4 regions of the Faecalibacterium sp. OF03-6AC genome follow, and region 2 is predicted to be linked to each of the others. Evidence: predicted binding sites of a transcription regulator. Region 2 holds the regulator's gene; each other region holds the start of a gene.
The links. The regulator HrcA, encoded in region 2, represses chaperone genes, less so after heat shock. The targets are predictions, from matches to a motif close to TGTTAGCACTCNNNNNNNNNGAGTGCTAACA.
Positions count from the first base shown of each region.

Region 1: DXA66_RS08515 (Hsp20/alpha crystallin family protein) is a predicted target of HrcA. The motif match lies at 1,635-1,665, and genes of this name have one in related genera.
Region 3: DXA66_RS08340 (Hsp20/alpha crystallin family protein) is a predicted target of HrcA. The motif match lies at 1,665-1,695, and genes of this name have one in related genera.
Region 4: clpB (ATP-dependent chaperone ClpB) is a predicted target of HrcA. The motif match lies at 2,182-2,212, and genes of this name have one in related genera.

Region 1 covers NZ_QUEN01000006.1:91,478-97,362, reverse strand. Annotated here, with positions in the region: gene DXA66_RS14550 (macro domain-containing protein) at 1-747, shown strand, start outside; gene DXA66_RS08520 (ADP-ribosylglycohydrolase family protein) at 762-1,565, shown strand; gene DXA66_RS08515 (Hsp20/alpha crystallin family protein) at 1,799-2,263, shown strand; gene ade (adenine deaminase) at 2,444-4,183, shown strand; gene DXA66_RS08505 (DUF2200 domain-containing protein) at 4,233-4,553, shown strand; gene DXA66_RS08500 (sugar O-acetyltransferase) at 4,632-5,225, shown strand; gene DXA66_RS08495 (hypothetical protein) at 5,359-5,847, shown strand.
Region 2 covers NZ_QUEN01000004.1:166,439-172,323, reverse strand. Annotated here, with positions in the region: gene dnaJ (molecular chaperone DnaJ) at 1-962, opposite strand, end outside; gene dnaK (molecular chaperone DnaK) at 1,121-2,950, opposite strand; gene DXA66_RS06415 (nucleotide exchange factor GrpE) at 3,052-3,681, opposite strand; gene hrcA (heat-inducible transcriptional repressor HrcA) at 3,678-4,751, opposite strand; gene DXA66_RS06405 (stage V sporulation T C-terminal domain-containing protein) at 4,939-5,481, opposite strand; gene DXA66_RS06400 (aminoacetone oxidase family FAD-binding enzyme) at 5,709-5,885, shown strand, end outside.
Region 3 covers NZ_QUEN01000006.1:64,176-70,060, reverse strand. Annotated here, with positions in the region: gene DXA66_RS08350 (threonine/serine exporter family protein) at 176-637, opposite strand; gene DXA66_RS08345 (threonine/serine exporter family protein) at 634-1,404, opposite strand; gene DXA66_RS08340 (Hsp20/alpha crystallin family protein) at 1,830-2,300, shown strand; gene DXA66_RS08335 (oxaloacetate decarboxylase) at 2,411-2,539, opposite strand; gene DXA66_RS08330 (sodium ion-translocating decarboxylase subunit beta) at 2,553-3,683, opposite strand; partial or broken gene DXA66_RS08325 (relaxase) at 3,964-4,110, shown strand; gene DXA66_RS08320 (ATP-binding protein) at 4,305-5,885, shown strand, end outside.
Region 4 covers NZ_QUEN01000008.1:105,283-111,167, reverse strand. Annotated here, with positions in the region: gene DXA66_RS10415 (adenylosuccinate synthase) at 1-818, shown strand, start outside; gene DXA66_RS10410 (DegV family protein) at 864-1,766, shown strand; gene clpB (ATP-dependent chaperone ClpB) at 2,370-4,982, shown strand; gene DXA66_RS10400 (HlyC/CorC family transporter) at 5,241-5,885, shown strand, end outside.

The sequences.
Region 1 (5,885 bases), on a different contig from region 2:
TACGACCGGGACTCGCTGGCCGTGAGCCGGAAGCTGTTCGCCTCGGTGGAGGAGTACATTGACGACCACTATGTAGCACAGAACGATGAAAGCTACGGATTTGGCCGTCGGCGCAGGGAATTGTCAGAGCGGCGGAGGCTTCTGGAAGAAGATGCCGCCGTGCCGATGCTAGGTGCAGTTCCGGCACCCGCCGCGGCACCCAGGACAGCCCGCAGTCTGGAAAGCCTGATGGATAATCTCGGTGAAAGCTTCACCACCCGGCTGCTGCGGCTCATTGACGAGCGGGGGCTGAAGGACTCCACCGTGTACTACGTCCGGGGCTGTACGGCGCTGCTGGACGCCATTGGCTACGGCGTGGAGAAGATGGCGAACATTCAGCGCCATCTGCCGGAGAGCGAGCGTGCCGAAAAGGTCATCTTTGTCATCACCACGGACGGCTTGGAAAACGCCAGCAAACGGTTTAGCTATGAGAAGATCCGCCGGATGATCGAGCGGGAAAAAGAGCAGTACGGCTGGGAGTTCCTGTTCCTCGGTGCCAACATGGACGCCGTGAAGGAAGCTGCCCGCTTCGGCATCTCGTCCGACCGGGCTGTGCGGTTCGAGAATGACGCACAGGGCGTGGCGGTCAACTACCACGTTGTCAGCGAGACGGTTTCCCGGATGCGGGAGGCACCCTGCTGCGCGGCCATCGGCGCAGAGTGGAAAGAACAAATCGAAGCTGATTTCCAGAAGCGGCATCATAGATAAGGGAGGAAACAGCCATGTTAGGAGCAATCTTGGGTGACATCGTGGGCAGTCCCTATGAATTTGACCACAACAATTACAAGCACAAGGATTTTCCGCTGCTGAGCGAGAAATCGCACTTCACCGATGATACCGTCATGACCGCTGCGGTGGCACGGGGATTGATTGCAGGTAAGGGCATCCCGGAGAGAACATTTGAAGAAACAAAGAGCGAGATGCGCATTTGGGGAGAAACATACCCTCATGCCGGTTACGGCGGGATGTTCCGCCGGTGGCTGCACGCAGAAAATCCGAATCCCTATGGCAGTTTCGGTAACGGCTCGGCTATGCGGGTGTCGGCAGCGGGCTGGCTGTTCGATACGCTGGACAAAACGCTGGAAATGGCAAAAGTGACCGCTGAAGTCACCCACAACCACCCGGAGGGCATCAAAGGCGCGCAGGCCACGGCGGCAGTGATTTTTCTGGCCCGTACCGGCCACAGCAAGCCGGAAATCAAACAATATGTGGAGCAGACCTTCGGTTATGACCTGAACCGTACCTGCGATGAAATTCGGCCGACCTATCATCATGTGGAGACCTGTCAGGAAACTGTGCCGGAAGCAATCATTGCTTTTCTGGAAAGCGTCAGTTTTGAGGATGCACTTCGCAATGCGGTCTCTCTGGGCGGCGACAGCGACACCCTTGCCTGCATCACCGGCGGCATTGCCGAAGCTTTTTACGGGATGCCGCAGGAACTGCGGGACGAGACTTTGAAACGTCTGCCGGAGGATATCCGGGAAGGGTATGAGCTGTTGTGCTTCATGATTGCCAAGATGATATAAAATGCGATGATGCGACTGAATTTTGAAAAGATTGCATAGGATTTTATAAAAGTATTATTCTTTTATGAATTTTAGCACTCTTCTATTGACACTGCTAATGAACGGTGCTATAACAGTGGCGTGCTCAGGAGGAAGGGCAAAAGGAGAGCCGCTAGGCTCCCCGGAAAGCCCTTCTGAATGGACGCTTCAGATTTTTTGCCCCGACCCGAACGCCGGGATTGGAGGAATGATTTATGCTTATGCCGACTGTTTTCCATGAAAACCTGTTCGATGATTTCTTCGATCCGTTCTGGAATGACGCTGCACTGGAACGTGCTATGAACCGTGAGGCTCGTGGCGCCTTTGGTAAGCGTGGTGCAAACATGATGAAGACCGATGTCAAACAGACGGACAACGGCTACGAAGTAGCGGTTGACCTGCCGGGCTGCAAGAAGGAAGACGTCCAGATGGATCTGAACGACGGCTACCTGACCATTCAGGCAGTGCGCAGCCACAGCAGCGACGAAAAGGATAAGAAGGGCCGCTATCTGCGGCGCGAATCCTTCTCCGGCACCTGCGCGCGCAGTTTCTACGTGGGCGATGTGAAGAAGGAAGACATCCACGCAAAGTTCGAGGATGGCGTCCTGCACGTCGAGCTGCCTGCTCCTCAGCAGACGAAGGCTTTGCCTGAGAACCCGAACCTGATCGAGATCGAGTAAAACGCCGGTCGTGTGCGCCAAGGCACAACGCACATAAAGTGGCCCCGGAGAGCTGTAACAAGCCCTCCGGGGCCATTTTTGTTTCCCGACATCTTTTCCGCAGCGGCAGGGCGTGGTAGAATAAGGGCAGAACCGATCCACAGGTGAGAAAATCGAACTTCAGAGAGAGGAGATGCTTCTATGCAGTCTGATGAGCTGAAACGCCGGATCTCGGCAGGCAGAGGAGATGCTTTGGCCGATCTGGTTTTGAAAAATGCAAGAATCGTCAATGTGTTTACCGATGAGATCGACACCGCTGATATTGCCATCAGCGGAAATTCGATCGTGGGCGTGGGCACGTATCATGGCCGGAAAGAAGTTGATCTGCACGGCAAATATGTCTGCCCGAGCCTGATCGATGGGCATATCCACATCGAAAGCTCCATGCTCTGTGGTCCGGCTTTCGAGCAGGCAGTGCTGCCCCACGGTACCACTGCGGTGGTCACAGACCCACACGAGATCTCGAATGTTGCTGGGCTGGAAGGCTTGGATTTTATGCTGGAAACGACAAAAAATCTGACCCTTTCGGTTTATTTCATGCTGCCCTCCTGTGTTCCGGCCACGGATCTGGATGAATCCGGTGCGGTGCTGAACGCAGAACAGCTCCGGCCTTACTACGGCGATCCCCGTGTGCTGGGGCTTGCAGAGCTGATGAATGCCTATGGGACGGTGCGCTGTGACCCGAAGATCCTGCAGAAGATCCGCGACTGCACCGAAGCGGGAAAGATTGTGGATGGACACGCACCGCTCTTGAGCGATAAGGACCTGAATGCTTATATTGCGGCAGGCGTTCAGTCTGATCACGAGTGCTCCAACATTGAGGAAGCCATGGAAAAACTCCGGCGCGGACAATATATCATGATCCGGGAAGGAACGGCTGCCAAAAATATGGAGGCCCTGATGCCGCTGTTCCGGGAGCCTTATTGCAGCCGCTGTATGCTGGTGACGGATGATAAGCACCCCGGTGACCTGCTGGACAGCGGACACATCGATTCCAACATCCGTAAAGCGATCCGGTTGGGGGCAGACCCGGCGGTGGCCGTCAAAATGGCAACGCTGGTCCCGGCACAGTATTTTGGGTTCAAGCAGCGCGGTGCCGTAGCACCGGGGTACCGGGCAGATCTGGTTGTGGTTCCTGATCTGGAATCCTTTACGGTCGAACAGGTTTACAAGAATGGCACGCTGGTGGCCGAGCACGGAAAAACGCTGAAACCCGCACCGCTTGACATCGACCGTGTGAGATTTTCCCACGTTATGGATTCCTTTGATCTGGATGAGATCACACTGCAGGACCTGGAACTTCGGGAAAGCGGGGAGCAGGAGCGTGTCATCTGCCTGAACCGGGGCGAGCTGCTTACGGAGGAAAAAATCATCCCGTTCCAACGGCAGCCGGGCAAGGCTCCCGGTGTGGACCCGGAACACAACATCGTAAAACTGGCCGTTTTTGAGCGGCATCATCACTCCGGCCATGTGGGCATTGGCTTTTTAGGGAACTTCAGCCTGAAATGCGGAGCCGTTGCATCGAGCATCGCACATGATTCCCATAACCTGATTGTGGCAGGGGACAACGATACCGATATGATGCTGGCCGGCAACACCGTGCGGAAAAACAAAGGCGGACTTGCGTTTGTGGCAGATGGACAGGTCGTGGCAGAACTTGCGCTTCCGGTGGCCGGATTGATGAGCACCGAAAGCGCAGAGAGCGTTGCGGCGAAAATGCAGGCGCTGAACGATGCCCTCAAGGCACATGGTGTAGCGGAAGATATCGGCATCTTTATGACCCTCGCCTTCGTCAGCCTTCCGGTCATTCCAAAACTCAGACTGAATACATACGGCATCATCGATGTAGCGCAGCAGAAAGTCGTTCCGGCTGTTTTTTAATACGCGATAACAAAAATACTGCCGGAGATCGACCCGATGGGCCGTCTCCATGCCATTTGCAAAAATATATCCTATGCTGGTGGCAAAGGCAGTCCGCAAGGGGCGGACGCAGGCAGAAGTAGATGAAATTATTGGGTGGCTGACGGGTTACAGCGCCCCGCAAATTGAGGCTGCGGTGCAGAATGGAACGCTGTATGGAGATTTCTTTCGAGATGCTCCGCAGCTCAATCCGGACCGGGTGCTCATAAAGGGCAGCATCTGCGGCGTAAAGCTGGAGAGCATCGAAGAGCCGCTGATGAAGGAGATCCGCTATTTGGACAAGCTGGCTAAGGGCAAAGCGATGGAGAAGATCAAGCGGACAAACAAATGAGGAAAAGCAGCCTATTACACACCGACAGAGAATGTGGTATAATCCTTGAAAAAACACTGTATGGAAAGGACAAACACGATGAACGCTCTGGATATTATGAAACGCCCTGCCGCCTACGTCAGCGGCTATGAAAACACCCCCACGGAGGAACAGAACCGTGCAAAGCAACTGTGCTGGGAGTACAACCGCACCGCTCCTAACGAACAGGAAAAGCGGCGCAGTATCCTGCAGACCCTGCTGGGCACCTGCTCTCCCATGACCGGCATTGAGCCAGATTTCCACTGTGACTATGGCTTCAATATCCATACCCACGGCTTGGCGGTCATCAATTATAACTGCGTCATTCTGGATACCTCTCCGGTAAACATCGGAGCAGGCGCCTTTATTGCCCCCGGCGTATGCCTTGCCTGCTCCGGTCATGCCATCGACCCGGAGCAGCGCAGCCACGGCATTGGCACCTCGGCACCCATTACGCTGGAGGAAAACGTCTGGATCGGTGCAAATTCCACCGTCTGCGGCGGCGTTACCATCGGGGCAGGCTCGGTTATCGGGGCGGGAAGCGTCGTCACTCATGACATTCCCGCCGGCGTCATCGCTGCGGGGGTGCCCTGCAAGGTGATCCGCCCCATTACCGAAAAAGATAAGTTCAAGCCGGAGGATATTCTGTTCTGAGAAATTCAGATTGGAAACGCTGGAAAAACATACGCACAAGCCCTCCGGGGACATTTTTGTTTTTCGCCATGCTTTTCTGTGGGGAGAAGGCATGGTATACTGAAACCGACAACTCGGAATTTGGAGGAGCACCATGGCATCAATCTATTACACAGAAGTAGATTTGAGTCCATATGAAGTTCCTAATGAGCAAAGCCTTTGCATTTACATTTCAGGATGTCAGCAAGTCTGTCAGAATTGTCACTATCCAGATTTAAGAAAAGCAAATTATGGAGAACCACTTATTGACTTCTTTGAAAAACTGCTGGAGCTGTATTTTTATCAGGCAACGTGTGTTTGCTTTTTGGGAGAAGGCGAAAACACACCACAAAGTCGCAGAGAGCTAGCAATATTTGCAAAGCAGGCTTCAAAAATGGGAAAGAGGGTTTGTTTGTACTCTGGACGTGATATTGAGCCGGAAAATTGGATGAATGTGTTTGATTATATCAAGGTTGGCAGCTACCAGCAATTCTTGGGTTCCTTGGATTCACCCTCTACGAATCAGGTGTTTTACCGAAAAAACGTAGATGGAATATACGAAAATATCACATACACATTTTGGTTACGAGAAATGGTTCTGTAACTTCGCGTTTATCAAGGTGAACATTTAAGTATTAAAAA
Region 2 (5,885 bases):
TGGGTGCCCTCGGGCACGGTGTACTCCACCTTGCCGTCAATGGAGGGCACCTGCACAGTGTCGCCCAGCACAGCCTGACTGAAGGTGATGGGCACTGTGACCCACACATCGTAGCCGTCGCGCTGGAACACCTCGCTGGGGCGCACCGTGACCATGACGATCACATCACCGGAAGGACCGCCGTTTGCACCGGCATCGCCCATGCCGCGCAGTGCAAAGCTCTGGTCGTCGTCGATGCCCATGGGGATGGACACCTCCAGCGTCTTTTTAGCAGCCACCTTGCCGCTGCCATGACAGACCTTGCAGGGATTCTTGACCAGCTTGCCCTTGCCGCCACAGCGGGAGCAGGGCTGCTGGGTCTGCATCACGCCAAAGGGGGTGCGCTGCTGACGGATCACGAAGCCGCGGCCACCGCAGTCCGGGCAGGTCTCGGGGCTGGAACCGGCGGCACAGCCGCTGCCGTGGCACTCGGTGCACTCCTGCTGGCGGGTGATGGTGATGTTCTTCTTGCAGCCGTGCACGGCCTCGTCAAAGCTCAGGGTGATGCGCACGCGGATGTCCTGACCCTTACGGGGTGCGTTGGGATTGGCCCGACGGGACGAACCGCCAAAGCCGCCGAAGCCGCCGCCAAAGATATCGCCGAAAATGTCACCCAGATCCACGCCGTCGCCGCCAAAACCGCCAAAGCCGCCCGCACCGGGGCCGCCGCCGTTCTGTGCTGCATAGGCAGGGTCAACACCTGCAAAGCCGTACTGATCGTACAGCTGGCGCTTCTTCGGGTCCGAAAGCACCTCGTTTGCTTCGTTTACTTCCTTGAACTTTTCCTCGGCGTCCTTATCGCCGGGGTTATAGTCCGGGTGGTATTTCATTGCAAGTTTGCGGTATGCCTTTTTGATCTCGGCATCGGTCGCAGTCTTGGATACCCCCAGCACTTCGTAGTAATCACGCTTTTCCTGTGCCATATCCACTCACCTCTCCGGGAACGTTTGATCCGGGAAACGCCCCGGTTGGTTCCTCGCTCTATAACCAGCAAGAGCCGCTCCGGCAAAACCGGAGCGGCTTTTGCTATTCCACGCGTGCGTCCGCCGGTTTGGCCGGGCACACACTGCTGTGTTTTTTATCAGACTTCCTTGAAGTCGGCATCCACAACGCCGTCATCCCCCGGCTTCTGCTGGTTGTTTGCACCTGCATCGGGGCCGGGCTGTGCACCGGCGGCCTGCTGTGCGGCAGCGGCTGCCTGATACATCTTCTCGAACACCTGGCTCAGAGCTTCCTGCTTTGCCTTGATGTCGTCCACGTTGCCGGACTGAACAGCGGTCTTCAGGTCGGCCAGTTTGCTCTCGGCCTCGCTCTTCACGTCGGCGGGCAGCTTGTCGCCGTTCTCCTTCAGCATCTTCTCGGTCTGGAACACCATCTGGTCGGCACCGTTGCGGATATCGACCTCTTCACGCTTCTTCTTATCGTCGGCAGCAAACTGCTCAGCTTCCTTCACAGCCTTGTCGATGTCCTCCTTGGACATGTTGGTGGAAGCGGTAATGGTGATGTTCTGCTCCTTGCCGGTGCCCAGATCCTTTGCGCTGACCTTCACGATGCCGTTTGCATCGATATCGAAGGTAACTTCGATCTGAGGCACACCACGGGGAGCCGGAGCGATGCCGTCCAGATGGAAGACACCCAGGCTCTTGTTGTCGCGTGCGAACTCACGCTCGCCCTGCAGAACGTTGACCTCAACAGAGGGCTGGTTGTCTGCAGCGGTGGAGAACACCTGGCTCTTGTGGGTGGGGATGGTGGTATTGCGGTCGATGATCTTGGTGCACACGCCGCCCAGAGTTTCAATGCCCAGGCTCAGCGGGGTGACATCCAGCAGCAGCAGGCCCTTCACATCGCCCTGCAGCACGCCGCCCTGAATGGCAGCGCCCACAGCCACGCACTCATCGGGGTTGATGCCCTTGAAGGGCTCGCAGTTCAGTTCCTTCTTGACTGCATCGTAGACAGCGGGGATACGGGTGGAACCACCGACCATCAGGACCTTCTTCAGGTCAGAGGGACGCAGGCCTGCATCCTGCAGAGCCTTGCGGACGGGGCCCATGGTACGATCGACCAGATCAGCGGTCAGCTCGTTGAACTTTGCGCGGGTCAGGGTCATATCCAAGTGCTTCGGGCCGGTAGCATCGGCAGTGATGAAGGGCAGGTTGATCTGGCTGCTCATTGCGCTGGACAGCTCGATCTTTGCCTTCTCGGCAGCTTCCTTCAGACGCTGCGCAGCCATCTTGTCCTTGCGCAGGTCGATGCCGTTCTCGGTCTGGAAGGCATCTGCCATCCAGTTGATGATGCGCTCATCGAAGTCATCGCCGCCCAGATGGGTATCACCGTTGGTGGCCAGAACCTCGGTAACGCCGTCGCCCATCTCGATGATGGACACATCGAAGGTGCCGCCGCCCAGATCGTAGACCATGATCTTCTGGTCTTCTTCCTTATCGATGCCATATGCCAGAGAAGCGGCAGTAGGCTCGTTGATGATACGCTTGACGTTCAGGCCTGCAATGGTGCCTGCGTCCTTGGTAGCCTGACGCTGGCTGTCGTTGAAGTATGCAGGAACGGTAATGACAGCCTCGGTAACAGGCTCGCCCAGATAAGCCTCGGCATCAGCCTTCAGCTTCTGCAGGATCATAGCGCTGACCTGCTGGGGAGTGTACTCCTTGCCGTTCAGGGTCACCTTGTGGTCGGTGCCCATGAAGCGCTTGATGGAAGCAACGGTGTTCTCAGGGTTGGTGATGGCCTGACGCTTTGCCACCTGACCAACCAGACGGTCGCCGGTCTTGGTGAAGCCCACCACAGACGGGGTGGTGCGTGCACCCTCAGAGTTTGCGATAACAACGGGCTCGCCGCCCTCCATGACAGCCACGCAGCTGTTGGTAGTACCAAGGTCGATGCCAATGATCTTACTCATAATGAAAACTCCTCTCGAAAGAACAAATCTTATTGTTTATGTGATGCTCAGATGTTTGTAAGCGGATGTTATATTCAAAACCCTTTCGGGTTTCTGCTTTGTTATTCGGCCACTACAACGGTCGCATGGCGGACGATCTTATCGCCCAGCTTGTAGCCCTTCTGGTAGACGGTGATCACGGTGCCGCTCTCCTGTCCATCCGGGGCGGGGATCTGCTGCACTGCGTTCATGAAGTTGGGGTCAAAGGGCTTGCCCAGCGCTTCGATCTCCTCCACATGGAGGGCATCCAGCGCCTTGGCGGCCTTGTCCAGCGTCATGGTCACGCCCTTTTTGTAGTTCTCGTCGGTGGTGGGGGCATTTGCTGCCATCTCCAGCGTGTCCAGAATGGGGATGATCTGGTTCACCGCAAAGGAAACGCCATCGTTGAACTTCTGGTCGGCTTCGCGGGTGGAGCGCTTGCGGTAGTTCTCGTACTCCGCTGCCATGCGCAGCAGCTGGTCTTTGGCCTGTGCGGCGTTGGCTTCGGCAGCATCCAGCTTTGCCTTTACGGCTTCCAGCTCACGGGCCTTCTTGTTGAACCAGCCGCCATCCTTCTTCTTGTCATCCTTCGGGTCGGCAGCTTCAGCAGCAGGTTCCTGTTCGGGTGCTGCCTGCTGGGCCTTTTCCTCGGGAGCCGTTTCGGGCTGCTCCGCTTCCTGAGCCGGAGCCGTCTTTTTTGCTTCTTCGCTCATTCCAGATCCTCCTTATAGATCACAGTCCGCCGCGGTACGGCAGCCTGCGGGGTGTCTTTTCGTTTGCCGCTCATGCCCTCGCCCAGCTGGTCTGCAAAGTAATGCAGCAGCGGCATCAGCTTCTGGAAGGGCATCCGGGTGGGGCCGATCAATGCAATGGAGCCCCACAGGCCTCCGCCCACCAGATACCGGTCGCTCACGATGCACAGGCCCGGGATCTGCGGTTCCAGATCCTCGCCCAGCAGCACGCTCTCACTGCGTTCTGCCGGAGGTGCGATCAGGCCAGCGGCCTGCTCCTCGTCGTTCAGCAGGGTGAGGATGTCGCCCACCTTGCCGTCCAGCTGGGGCCAGTCCAGCAGATACTGCTCGCCGCCCAGAAATACGTGGGGCTTGACGGAATCCTGCAGGATGGCCGCTGCCGCGCTGATGACAGGCACCAGCTCCGGGTCGATCTGGCTGCACAGCTCTGCCAGCAGCCGGGTGGAAAGATCCACCGGCGCTACAAAGGTAAGGTTGCGGTTCAGCAGTGCGGCAAGTGCTGCCGCATTCTCGCGGGAGAGGCCGGTGCGCACCCGTGCCACACGGGTACGGACGTAACCGGCTGTGGTAACGGCCAGCACAGCCGCTGCGCTGCGGCCCACCTGAACCACTTCATAGTGGGCGATGCACAGGTCTTCGGCACATGGGGTGCTGACGGCGGCGGTGCAGCCGCTGATGGCGGCCAGCGCCTTGGCGGCACCTGCGGCCAGCTTTTCCGGCTCATGGTCGAGGCTTGCGAACACCGCATCCACACGGGCGCGGGTCACACGGTCCAGCGGCTGATCGTCGGCAAGCAGATTATCAAGGTAGTAACGGTAGCCCTTGGCACTGGGCACACGGCCCGCGCTGGTGTGGGGCTGCTCCAGCAGGCCCAGCTTTGTCAGCGCCGCCATCTCATTGCGAAGCGTTGCGCTGGAAACTGCCATGTCAAAGTAGTTTGCCAGCACGCTGCTGCCAACAGGCTCGCCTTCGAGACCATACAGCGCCACGATCGCCTGCAAGACTCGCTGCTTGCGTGCATCCATCGTCATAGCGCCTGCCTCCTTTTTGCGTTCGCTTTGTTTGTTTAGCACTCCTTGTTCCTGAGTGCTAAGACCATTATAACCAATTTTCCGGTGCTGTCAAGCCCCTTGGAAAAATGTTTTAAAAGATTCATAATTCTGTCATAAACGAAGAAAGCGCCCTCCTTATTATAAGGAAAGCGCTCTGGCATGTTCTTTACTCTTCCATCTGCCTTGCCAGAAATGCCGCTGCCACATTCACGGCCTTGAGCTGGGCGGCATCCGGCGTGGCCGTGCGGTCTTCGGTCAGCAGGGCCACCACTCCGGTCACATCGCCCGCCGCAATGATGGGTGCGGCGCACAGTACTGCTCGGGGCGAGCCCTCGCAGGGCAGGATGCACTTTTCGGCAATGCCCTCGCTCTGGTACAGCCTGCGGCCGTCTATCAGCTTTTCCATCGGCTGGCTGATGCTGCGGTCGGCCAGCTCCCGTCGGCCGGAGCCGCTCACCGTCAGGATGCGGTCACGGTCGGCCACCAGTGCGGTCAGTGCAAAGCTTTTGCTGAGCACCTCGGTATACTGGGCCGCTACTGCGTTCATCTCGCCAATGGGCGAATACTTTTTAAAGATCACCTCGCCGTCGCCCGTGGTGAAGATCTCCAGCGGGTCGCCGCGGCGGATGCGCTGGGTGCGGCGGATCTCCTTGGGGATCACCACCCGGCCCAGCTCGTCGATGCGTCGCACGATTCCTGTTGCTTTCATGTTTTTGCTCCTCCGTTTCCTTAAAAATGCCTGCAGCACTAGTATCTGTCAGGCCGGGCCATTTATACCTGCTGCCTCCGCGCAAAAAGACCTGCACGGAAAGCTGCCTCTTCGTTGCGTTTCCGGCAGGGTTCTGCTACAATGATACAAAAAGCCGTTTTCATAAGCACAGCACCCCGCTTATGAAGACAGATCCTAAAATTCTGCTGAGAAAGGCAGGTGTCCGGATGCCGAACATCCTCATTCTGGGCGGCGGTGCCGCCGGTCTTGCATCCGCGCTGGCGGCGGCACAAAGTGCCCCCGCTGCACAGGTCATTGTGCTGGAGCGCAACCCGAAGCCGGGCAAAAAGCTGCTCGCCACCGGCAATGGCCGCTGCAATCTGGATAACACCGGCATTGCACCG
Region 3 (5,885 bases), on a different contig from region 2:
ATAGAACAGTGGCGTGCTCGGGAGAAGGCAAAAAAAGGAGAGCTGAAAGGCTCCCCGGAAAGCCCTTCAGAATGAGCGTCAAAAGCGATTTTATCAAAATGTTATAACAATATTGCCCCTGTCAGCTGTGTGGGATGAAACCAAAGCTGACAGGGGCATTTTTCAATGTGGAAGATCACTGCTTTCCCGAAGAACGGATTGCAAGTGCGTGCAGCTTCCGGCTCAAATCGGCCAGACACCATGCGATTGCCATACCGCCGGCAATTCCAAGAGCGGCCAGAAAGGTCTGCTCTCCGAAATGCCCTGCAGCAGACAAATCATTGGAGACGACTGCGTTCATGCAGTAGTAGAGGGTGCTTCCGGGAATGAGAGGAATGGCAGCGGTGATGAAGAAAGGCGTAGAGGGTGCATTGCAGCATCGGGCAAGAATTTCGGCATACAGAGCGGTACAGAAACCGGCCAACAGATTGGCAAGAAAGACGCTGCGCAGGGTGTTGGCGGCAAGAAGATAAGCCAGCCATGCCAGAAGTCCGCCTACACCGGCGGCGGGTAAGTAGCGCCGGTTCAGATTGAAGATCAGTCCAAAACCGACCGAACCAAGGGCAGCACTGAGCAACTGCGAAAAAACCTGTATCATGCGGAAATCCCTCCCATCAACCAGATGGCGGCCATTATGCCGAGTGCAAGGGTGGCGGCCATCAGAATGGCTTCCACCAGCCGAAGAGAGCCGGAAATAATGTCCCCAAGTAGGATGTCCCGGATGGAATTTGTCAGCATGATGCCGGGAATCAGCAGCATGATGATGCCAATCAGAACTTTATCGGCATGAAACTGCATCCCAAAGCGGCAGAGCAGCAGAGTGGAGACACCGCTGAGAAATGATGCTATAAACTGAAATTCTACGCCATTCATACAAAAAGGCGAGAGATAGCGCTCCATCCAGCAAATCAGAACGGCAATACCGCCGGCCAGCAGGCCGTCCCAGAGATTTCCACCAAAGAAAATGGCAAAACTGGAAGCAGCCAACACACTGCCGGTAAGATGCAGTTTTGGGTCCGGATGCTGTGCCAGAATGTCATTCAGCTGGCGCTGAAACTCTTCTATGGAAGGAGGTGCTGTGCAGATACGGCGGCTGAGCGCATTGAGCTTTTCCAATGTCAGCAGGTCATTGCTGGCAGCGTGACGCAGGCGGCGGGTCTCGGTCTGCGGCGGCAGCGAGGGCATGGTAAGCGTGACCACGATGCTGGATGTGATCACGAATACATTCACATCTTCTGCCCCATAGGCGATTGCGATCCGGTTCAAAGTGTCCTCAACGCGGAATACTTCTGCGCCACTGTTTTGTAAAGCTTCGCCCATTCGGACCAGAATGTGGAGAAAATGACTGATCTCGGTCTCTTCCACAATATCACGCTCTTTTCATCTCGGTTTCTACATTATTATAGCGGGTGGACCGGCAGAACGCAAGACGCTGCAAGGACAGAGAGACTTTTTGACAACTGCATTGTTTACGCGGGCAATGGATCGTCTGGTTCTGAAGAAACGGCTTGCATCCGTTCTGTCACAGCGAAAGACTACGATCAGAGAAGAAAAAATTGAATCCAGTGCAAACGATTTTGCCGAGAATTGCATGAAATATTATAAAAGTATTATTCTTTTATGAATTTTAGCACTCTACTATTGACACTGCTAATAAACAGTGTTATAACAGTGGCGTGCTCAGGAGAAAGGGGCATGAGGGAACCGCAAGGCTCCCGGGAAGACTCCGCTCCTGATGCACGATCTTGATTTTATGCCCGACCCGAACGCCGGGATTGGAGGGTTGTTTTATGTTTATGCCTGCTGTTTTCCATGAAAATCTGTTCGATGATTTCTTTGATCCGTTCTGGAACGACGGTGCGCTGGAGCGTGCAATGAATCGTGAAGAGCGTGAAGCCTTCGGCAAGCGCGGCGCAAACATGATGAAAACCGATGTGAAGCAGACCGCCGATGGCAACTATGATGTGGCTGTTGACCTGCCCGGCTGCAAGAAGGAAGACGTTCAGATGGAACTGAGCGACGGCTACCTGACCATTCAGGCCGTCCGCAGCCACTCCAATGATGAGAAGGACAACGATGGCCGTTATCTGCGCCGTGAGACCTTCTCCGGTACCTGTGCCCGCAGCTTCTATGTGGGTGATGCCGTGAAGAAGGAGGACATCCACGCAAAGTTCGAGGATGGCATCCTGCACATCGTGCTGCCCGCACCGCAGCAGCAGAAGGCTCTGCCTGCGAATCCCAATCTCATTGAAATCGAATAACGTTTGTGCACCGGTGTGAGGAACACCGGCGCATAGAACCAGCCCCCGGAGAACCGTAAAAAGCTCTTCGGGGGTTTTTGTGTTCTGACATCTCTACTTGATGGGATGAATTATTTCCGACTTGTCAGCCGGTTGAGCAGCATCACAGCCAGAACAATGACACCAATGACGAGAAGAATGCCGACCATGCCGATGAGCATCATGGGCAGGGTGGTCATCCACGAAGAAAGATGAAGCATAAGTGTACCTCCGTTAAGCCATCAGGGTCAGAATCAGGCCGCCTGCAATGACGGATGCGATCTGCCCCGAAACGTTGACGCTGATGGAGTACATCAGCAGGAAATTCTGGTTATCTTCTTCCAATCCCATCTTGTTGACCACACGGCCACTCATGGGGAAGGCGGAGATGCCGGCTGCACCGATCATCGGGTTCAGTTTTTTGCCTTCGGGCAGGAACAGGTTCAGCAGCTTTGCAAACAGCACGCCGCCTGCGGTATCAAAAACGAAGGCTACCAGACCCAGTGCAAGGATGAGCAGGGTATCGGGCCGGACAAACTTGTCAGCGGTCATCTGTCCGGCCACGGTCAGGCCCAGCACGATGGTGATGAGGTTTGCTAGCACATTCTGCGCGGTTTCGCTGAGGGCATTCAGTACGCCGCACTCCCGCAGCAGGTTGCCGAACATCAGAAAACCAACTAGAGCTACGCTGGCAGGAGCTACCATACCGGCAATGATGGTTACCACAATGGGGAACAGGATCTTCGTCAGCTGGCTGACATTGCCCTTTTCATAGGGCATCCGGATGCGGCGGTCCTTCTGGGTGGTCAGCAGTTTAATGACCGGCGGCTGCACGATGGGCACCAGAGCCATGTAACTGTACGCTGCCACCATGATGGCACCAAGGTACTGGGAGTTGAGGGTGTTAGCTACAAAAATGGCGGTGGGACCGTCCGCTGCACCAATGACAGCGATGGAAGCAGCATCCTTCAAATCAAAGAAGAAGCCTGCCAGAAACAGGGTGAAGAAAATACCAAACTGCGCTGCGGCACCAAAGAGCATGAGCCACGGCTTTTCCAGCAGGGGGCCAAAGTCGATCATAGCACCAATGCCGATGAAAAGCAGCAGGGGAAACAGCTCGTTGGACATGCCTGCTTCAAACAGGGCGGAAATGGGGCCTACGGTATCGCCCTGCGTGATGGCACCGGACAGCGGCAGATTGACCAGAATGGCTCCGAAGCCCATGGGCAGCAGCAGGCTCGGCTCCATCTTTTTGGCGATGGCAAAGTAGATGAGCAATGCACCAATGCCCCACATCACCACCATCTGCCAAGTCAGGTTTCCAAAATTGGAAAATAGACTTGCGAATGTGTTCAGAAAGTTCATAGTTTTCTTGCCTCCTATTGTGCTCCGGTACGGTGACAAGAAAAAAGAGACTCCTGCCACAGCACCTTGTCTGTGACAAAAGTCTCAAGCGAACACATGACATCGGGCATTTCTGCCGTGATGACGCTGCCATGCAGCAGTCTCCCGAAGAATAAGCCGGAACACTGCCCTTTACTCCCTTTTATCAGATGTATTAAAACAGAATATGGGAAAACTGTCAAGAAAAATACAGAAATCTTTTCTGTATCTTATGAGGGTCTTTCCGCTGTGGTTCACGCAAGCTGATTACAGCAAGGCCTTTCTGGAAGCTCACCGGGAGGCAATCACCCTGCACAAGGCGGCGAAAGCTGCCTTTGACGAAGCCGGGCTGCAAAAACTGCTGAAGGTCAAGGAGTTGGATGCAGAGTTCGCAGAACTTCTGACCAAATAGTGTTCACAAGCATAAACTCTTGAAATGCTTCTGTCATAATGTTACAATACATGCTAGATACGTTGGTATATATACTGTTCAAAAAGCTGCTGACAACAGGATGCGATCAAGGCTGCCATGAACTTCTTGAAACCTGTGCAATGGAAATAAAACGGAATGAGACCGTCTAGGGCGGAGAAAGATTGGATGAAATGAAAAACTCTGGAATGAGCGAAACCATGCGCTCCCTGACACGGAAAAGCGTCTGTGCGCTGCTGAGTCTGCTGCTGTTGCTGTCAGTCGTGCTCCCTGTGAAGGCTGTCGCAGAAACCGCCCCAATAAAGATCATCCGCGTCGGCTCGTTTGAGGACACCTTCAACTATTGCAACGAGAAGGGCGCAAGAAAGGGCTACGGCTACGAATTACTGCAGACCTTATCCGGCTATACAGGCTGGCAGTTCGAATATGTGACCTGCGACTGGTCAGACTGCTTCGAAAAGCTCAAAAACGACGAAATCGACATCATGGGCGGTATTTCTTATACGGAGGATCGCGCTGAGGAAATGCTGTTTTCGGACGAGCCGATGGGGGAAGAAAAATATTACCTCTACGTCGATCTTTCGCGTGCAGACATCTCCGCCTCCAACTTCAAAACGCTGAACGGCAAAAAGGTCGGTGTTCTGATGGGAACGGAACCGGAAGTGATGCTGACCGAATGGGAGGAAAAATACGGCATAAAAACGCAGCACGTCAACATCTCCAACAACGAGGATGTGAAGCAAAAGCTGGCAAACCACGAGATCGACTGCTTTGTTTCGCTGGAAGAATCCTTATGGGCAGAGCTTGGCATCTCGACCATAACCCGCGTGGGAAAATCCAGCATCTACTATGTGCTCAACAAAGACCGTTCTGATCTCAAGGAAGAACTGGACAATGCGATGCGCGCGTTGGACGAAGCGGCTCCTTTTTATACAGCGGATCTGTGTAAAAAGTATTTCTCGCTGGATTATAAGCCCATCCTTACGGGAGAGGAAAAGGCGTGGCTCAGAAAGCACGGTGCGATCCGAATGGGCTTTCTGACGAGTGATCGCGGCGTCAGCACCTATGACCCTGCCACCGGGGAGATTACCGGGACAATCACGGATTATATTCAGTTTGCAACAGATTGTCTGGGCAATCAGGAGCTGGAATTCCATCTGGTCGGCTATGACGACAAAGAGGCGGAACTCAATGCGCTGAAATCAGGCGAGATCGACATGGTCTTCCATTTCGACCAGAGTCCCAATCTGGCTGAAGAATATCGCGTTGCCTGCACCAACACAACGTGGACCTCCAATATGATGGCGGTCACGAACAAACAGCTCTTTATCGAAAACGAAGTGAACCGCGTTGCCGTTCCCCAAAACAAGATTTCCCTAACAAGGTACATTGCGTTTTATTATCCGCAGTGGGAAATCGTGGACTGCGATACACAGGAGGATGCGATAAAACTGGTCAAGGACGGACAGGCAGACTGTTTTGTCACCGGGATCAGCAGTGAGGGAAATTACAGTAAGAAATACGGCTTTTACAGCGTTCCGCTGCCTAACCCTGCCAATTCCTGCTTTGCGGTCAATAGCGGAAACCGCAGCCTGCTGTCCATCCTGAACAAAACGATCAAGGCAATGCCAGCCAATATGCTTACCAGCTCTCTGGCGATGTATAAGAGCTCCTCGCGGAAGGTTACCCTGATCGATTTTATAAAGGATAACTTCTTTATGGTTCTGCTGGTCAGCAGCATTGCGGTTGCAGTT
Region 4 (5,885 bases), on a different contig from region 2:
CTGTGAAGAAGCGCCTCGTCACCATGGTGGATTCCAAGAATCTGGTGATGGAGGGCAGCTACAACGCAGCTCCCATCAGCGTGGATGAGATGTGGGCATGGCTCGAAAAGTATGCCGCCATCTTCAAGGATTACATCTGCGATGTGGGCCAGTATCTGGCCGATGCAGACGCTGCAGGCAAGAAGGTCCTGTTCGAGGCTCAGCTGGGCGCTCTGCGCGACATCGATTTCGGCATTTACCCCTATACCACCTCTTCCAACGTCATCGGTGCTTACGCTCCCATCGGCGCAGGCATCCCGGGCCACAAGCTGCACAACTCCATCGGCGTGATGAAGGCTTACTCCTCCTGCGTGGGTGACGGCCCCTTCACTGCCGAGCTGGCTATGACCGAAGAGGAAAAGCACGACCTGCGTGAGGCTGGCCACGAGTACGGTGCAGCCACCGGCCGTCCCCGCCGCGTTGGCCCCATCGATCTGGTGGCAAGCCGCTACGGCGTGTTCTGCCAGGGCTGCGATGAAGTTGCTCTGACCCTGCTGGACGTGCTGGACTACATGGAAAAGATCCCCATGGTCACTGCCTACAAGCTGACCGATGGCAGCACTACCACCCGCTTCCCCATGGGCGAAGCTCTGGACACCGCACAGCCCGTGGTGGAGTACCTGCCCGGCTGGCACTGCGATATCACCGCAGCCCGCAAGTGGGAAGATCTGCCCAAGGAGGCACACGATTACGTGGAATATCTGGAAAAGGCTGTCGGCTGCAAGATCACCTACATCTCTGTGGGTGCCGAGCGTGAGGCTTATATCCACCACGTGTGATCCCCTGCAAAGCTCCTGAATGATTCAGAAAAGGAAGCGTCACAGATGTTTGATATCATTACCGACAGCGCATGCGACCTGACGCTGGACACTGCCAAACAGCTCCAAATCGAGGTCGTGTCCTTCTATGTCTCGCTGGACGGCGAGCACTACCGCAAAGAAGGCAAGGAGATCGCCGTGCGGGACTTCTACCAGTTCATGGTGGACAACCCTTCGGCCTACCCCAAAACCAGCCTTGCTTCCATTGAGGACTTTGAGCAGGCATTCCGTGCCCATGCTGCTGCTGGCCGGGATGTGCTGTGTCTGGTGTTCACCAGCAAGATGAGCGGCTGTGTGGGCAGCGCCCGCAATGCCCGGGATCTGGTGCTGGAAGATTTCCCCGATGCCCGCATTGAGGTCATTGACAGCGCGGCGGCTACCGTTACCGAGTCCACCATGGTGGAAAACGCCGTGGCCATGCGGGACGCAGGCTGCACGCTGGACGAGACCGTGACATGGCTGGAAGCAGAGAAAGCTACCAACCAGATCTTCTTCACGGTAGGCAATCTGGACTATCTCATTAAGGGCGGCCGCATTGGCAAGGTGACGGGCCGTGCAGCCAACATGCTGGGCATCAAGCCGATGATCCTGTTCAAGGATGGCGAGATCTTCTCCGGCGGCGTGGCACGCGGCCGACAGAAGAGCTTTGAAAAAGCGCTGGAACAGCTGATGAACTATCTGGATGCCCACGGCGGCACCCCGGACGACTACCGCATCACCGTAGGCTACGGCTACGACGAAGAGGAAGGCAAGCGCCTGTGGATGCAGACCCGCGCGGCCCTGCGTGCAAAGTACCCCGGCGCACAGTGCGAAGTGGGCCTGTTGCAGATCGGCTGCACCATTGCCGTGCACACCGGCCCCTATGCGCTGGGCATGGGCGTGATGCGCCGCTGGAAAAAGCAGGGCTGAACGTAAAGCCTTGACAAATTTATAAAAAGTAACTATACTACAAATAGAAAAGGCACTGCGACAAGCGGTCAGCCCTTTTGGGTTATAGTTCTAAAACGAACCGTCACCGGCCAGGGTGGCGGTTCATCTTTTACCTTTTGTGATCCGCAGCGTGAACGTAAGCCCAAGCAGATGGAATGTAAAAGTAATAGGCATGACTCTCACCTCCTTTCGGAAGCGAGGGCTGAACCGCCTGCCGTTGTATGCAGTGCCTTGCTGCTTACAGAAGCAGCAAGTATAGAGTATCATATCATTCGACAAATTGCAAGGATGCACTGCACGGCTGAAAAGCTGTGTGGTGCTTTTTTGTTGAAAAAATTATGATTTGCAAACTTTTTATGAACCCTATTGACAAAGTGGGGAAACAGGAGTATAGTTTTAGCAGTCGAACAGATAGAGTGCTAAAACAAGCAAAACCAGTTCGGCAGGAGGTGCTTGAAACCGTGAAACAACTGAAGAATAGCCGCTGCTTCCCGTTCGGCAGCATCTCTGCACCGGGCTTTTAGCAGACGACTATCATGTCCGCTAAAATAAACCTTCCGGTATGAATGGAGGCTTGACTTTATGAATACCAATCAATATACGCAGAAAACGCTGGAAGCTCTGCAGGCAGCGCAGCAGCTGGCTGTGGAGTATCAGCATAACCAGCTGGAACCCGAACATCTGCTGCACGCACTGGCTTCGCAGGAGCAGGGTCTGATCCCGCAGCTGTTGCAGAAGCTGAATGTTGACCCCGGCAGTTTTGCTGCCGCCGTGGCCGAAAAGCTTTCGGCTCTGCCCCGGGTCTCCGGCTCCGGCCGTGACCCCGACAAGGTCTATATCTCGCAGGCTGCCGATAAGGTGCTCAGCGCCGCCGCCCGAGAAGCCAAGGCCATGAAGGACGACTATATCAGCGTGGAGCATGTGTTCCTTGGTCTGCTGGACGAGCAGACCCAGAACACCACCGAGTTGTTCCGTGCGTTCAGCATCACGAAAGATAAGTTCCTGCAGCAACTGACGGCTGTGCGCGGCAACCAGCGTGTGACCAACGACAATCCCGAGGAGACCTACAACGCCCTGCAGAAGTATGGTCAGGATCTGGTAGACCTTGCCCGCAAGCAGAAGCTGGACCCCGTCATCGGCCGTGATCAGGAGATCCGCAACGTGATCCGCATCCTGTCCCGTAAGACCAAGAACAACCCCTGCCTGATCGGTGAGCCCGGCGTTGGCAAGACCGCCATTGCAGAGGGTCTTGCACAGCGTATCGTGCGCGGCGATGTGCCCGAAAACCTGAAGGACCGCATCGTGTTCAGCTTGGACATGGGCGCTCTGGTGGCCGGTGCAAAGTACCGCGGCGAGTTTGAGGAGCGCCTGAAGAGCGTGCTGAACGAGGTGAAGAAGAGCGAGGGCAAGATCATCCTCTTCATCGATGAGCTGCACACCATCGTGGGTGCCGGCAAGACCGATGGTGCCATGGACGCGGGCAACCTGCTCAAGCCCATGCTGGCCCGGGGCGAGCTGCACTGCATCGGTGCCACCACGCTGGACGAGTACCGCCAGTATATCGAGAAAGACCCCGCTCTGGAGCGCCGCTTTCAGCCGGTACAGGTGGATGAGCCCACCGTGGAGGACACCATCTCCATCCTGCGCGGCCTGAAGGAACGCTACGAGGTGTTCCACGGCGTGAAGATCAACGACAGCGCCCTGATCGCAGCTGCCACCCTTTCCGACCGCTATATCACGGATCGTTTCCTGCCGGATAAGGCCATCGACCTTGTGGATGAAGCCTGCGCCATGATCAAGACCGAGATGGACAGCATGCCCAGCGAGATGGACGATCTGGCCCACCGCATCACCCAACTGCAGATCGAGCAGGTGAGCCTGAAAAAGGAGACCGATGCCCTGAGCCAGAGCCGCCTGAAGGATCTGGAAAAGGAGCTGGCCGAGCTGCAGGACAAGTTCCGCAGCATGAAGGCAAAGTGGGAGAACGAGAAGAACGCCATCGGCAAGGTACAATCCCTGCGTGAGCAGATCGAGCAGACCAACGCCGACATTGAAAAGGCCCAGCGCGAGTACGACCTGAACAAGGCCGCTGAGCTGAAATACGGCAAGCTGCCCCAGCTGCAGAAACAGCTGGAAGAGGAAGAGAAGATTGCCGCCGCCAAGAAGGAGGACAGCCTGCTGCGTGACCGCGTGACCGATGAGGAGATCGCCCGCATCGTGGCCCGCTGGACCGGCATCCCGGTGGAGAAACTGGTGGAGGGTGAGCGTGAGAAGCTGCTGCATCTGGACGATGTGCTGCACCAGCGGGTCATCGGTCAGGACGAGGCTGTGACCAAGGTGAGCGAGGCCATCCTGCGCAGCCGCGCCGGTATCGCCAACCCCAACCGCCCCATCGGCAGCTTCCTGTTCCTCGGCCCCACCGGCGTTGGCAAGACTGAGCTGGCCAAGGCACTGGCACAGGCCTTGTTTGACGACGAGCGCAACATGGTGCGAATCGATATGACCGAGTATATGGAGAAGTTCAGCGTCAGCCGTCTGATCGGCGCGCCTCCGGGATATGTCGGTTACGAAGAGGGCGGCCAGCTGACTGAGGCTGTGCGCCGCAAGCCCTACAGCGTGGTGCTGTTCGATGAGGTGGAAAAAGCCCACCCCGATGTGTTCAACATCCTGCTGCAGGTGCTGGACGATGGCCGCATCACCGACAGTCAGGGCCGCACCGTGGACTTCAAGAACACGGTCATCATCCTCACCTCCAATCTGGGCAGCGACATCATCCTGAACGATCTGGAGCAGCGCCGTGCCAACGGCTCCAACGAGCTGAGCGAGGAAGCAAAGCACCAGATCGACCAGCTGCTGAAGAGCAAGTTCCGCCCCGAGTTTCTGAACCGTCTGGATGAGATCGTCTACTACAAGAGCCTGACCAAGGACGAGATGCGCAAGATCGTGGATCTGCAGCTGCAGGATCTGCGCAAGCGCATGGACGAGGGCAAGCACCTCAAGCTGGAGGTCACCACCGCTGCCAAGGACTTCATCATCGATTCTGCTTACGACAGCGTCTATGGCGCACGTCCCATCAAGCGGTTCATCCAGAGCCGCGTGGAGACCCTGATCGCCAAGGCCATCATTCAGGGCAGCTATACCGAGGGCAACACCCTGACGGTAGACTGCGAGAATGGCGCTTTGACCCTGCGATAATGTAAATTTTACCTGTTCTGTACGGACTTTGCGGCAAGAAAGCTTGCACCACCGTACAGAATATGGTATGATTACAAATAACATTGATGTGCTTTTCATCGCGGAACAGCAACGATGGGGAGCACATTTTTGTATACGGAAAGAACTCCTTCTGTCATCACGCGGCAAGGCTCCCTCTTTGAGGGAGCTGGTTGCGAAGCAGACTGAGGGAGTCTGTTCTTTAATAAAAACAGAAAGTTGAGTGTGATTTCCCTTTTTATGGACGATGGCAGTATTACGCTTTTGGCGGCGCTGATCATTCTGGTGGCATTTTCCGCCTTTTTCTCCGCCTCTGAGACCGCATTTTCTTCCCTGAACCAGATCCGCCTGAAAAGCCGCGCCGAGGACGGCGATTCGGCAGCAGCCCGCGTGCTGGCTATGTCGGAAAAGTACGACAAGCTGCTCTCCACCATCCTCATCGGCAACAATATCGTCAACATTGCCGCAGCATCCATTGGCACAGTGCTGTTCACCCGCCTGCTGGACCCGGAGCGGGGCGCGACGGTGTCCACCTTCGTGCTGACCATTGTGGTTCTGATCTTTGGCGAGGTGACCCCCAAGAGCCTTGCAAAGGAGATGCCGGAGACGGTTGCAACGGCGGTTTCGCCCTTTTTGAACCTGCTCATGATCCTGTTCACCCCGCTGACCTGGCTGTTCAGCCAGTGGAAGCGCCTGCTGGGGCATTTCATCCGCAGCACCGAGGAGGACACCATCACTGAGGGTGAGCTGATGACCATGGTCAGCGAGGCCGAGAACGACGGCGAGCTGACCGACCGGGAAAGCCAGCTCATCCGCAGCGCCATTGAGTTCGACGATGTGGAGGTGGAGGAGATCCTCACGCCCCGCGTGGATGTGATCGCGGTG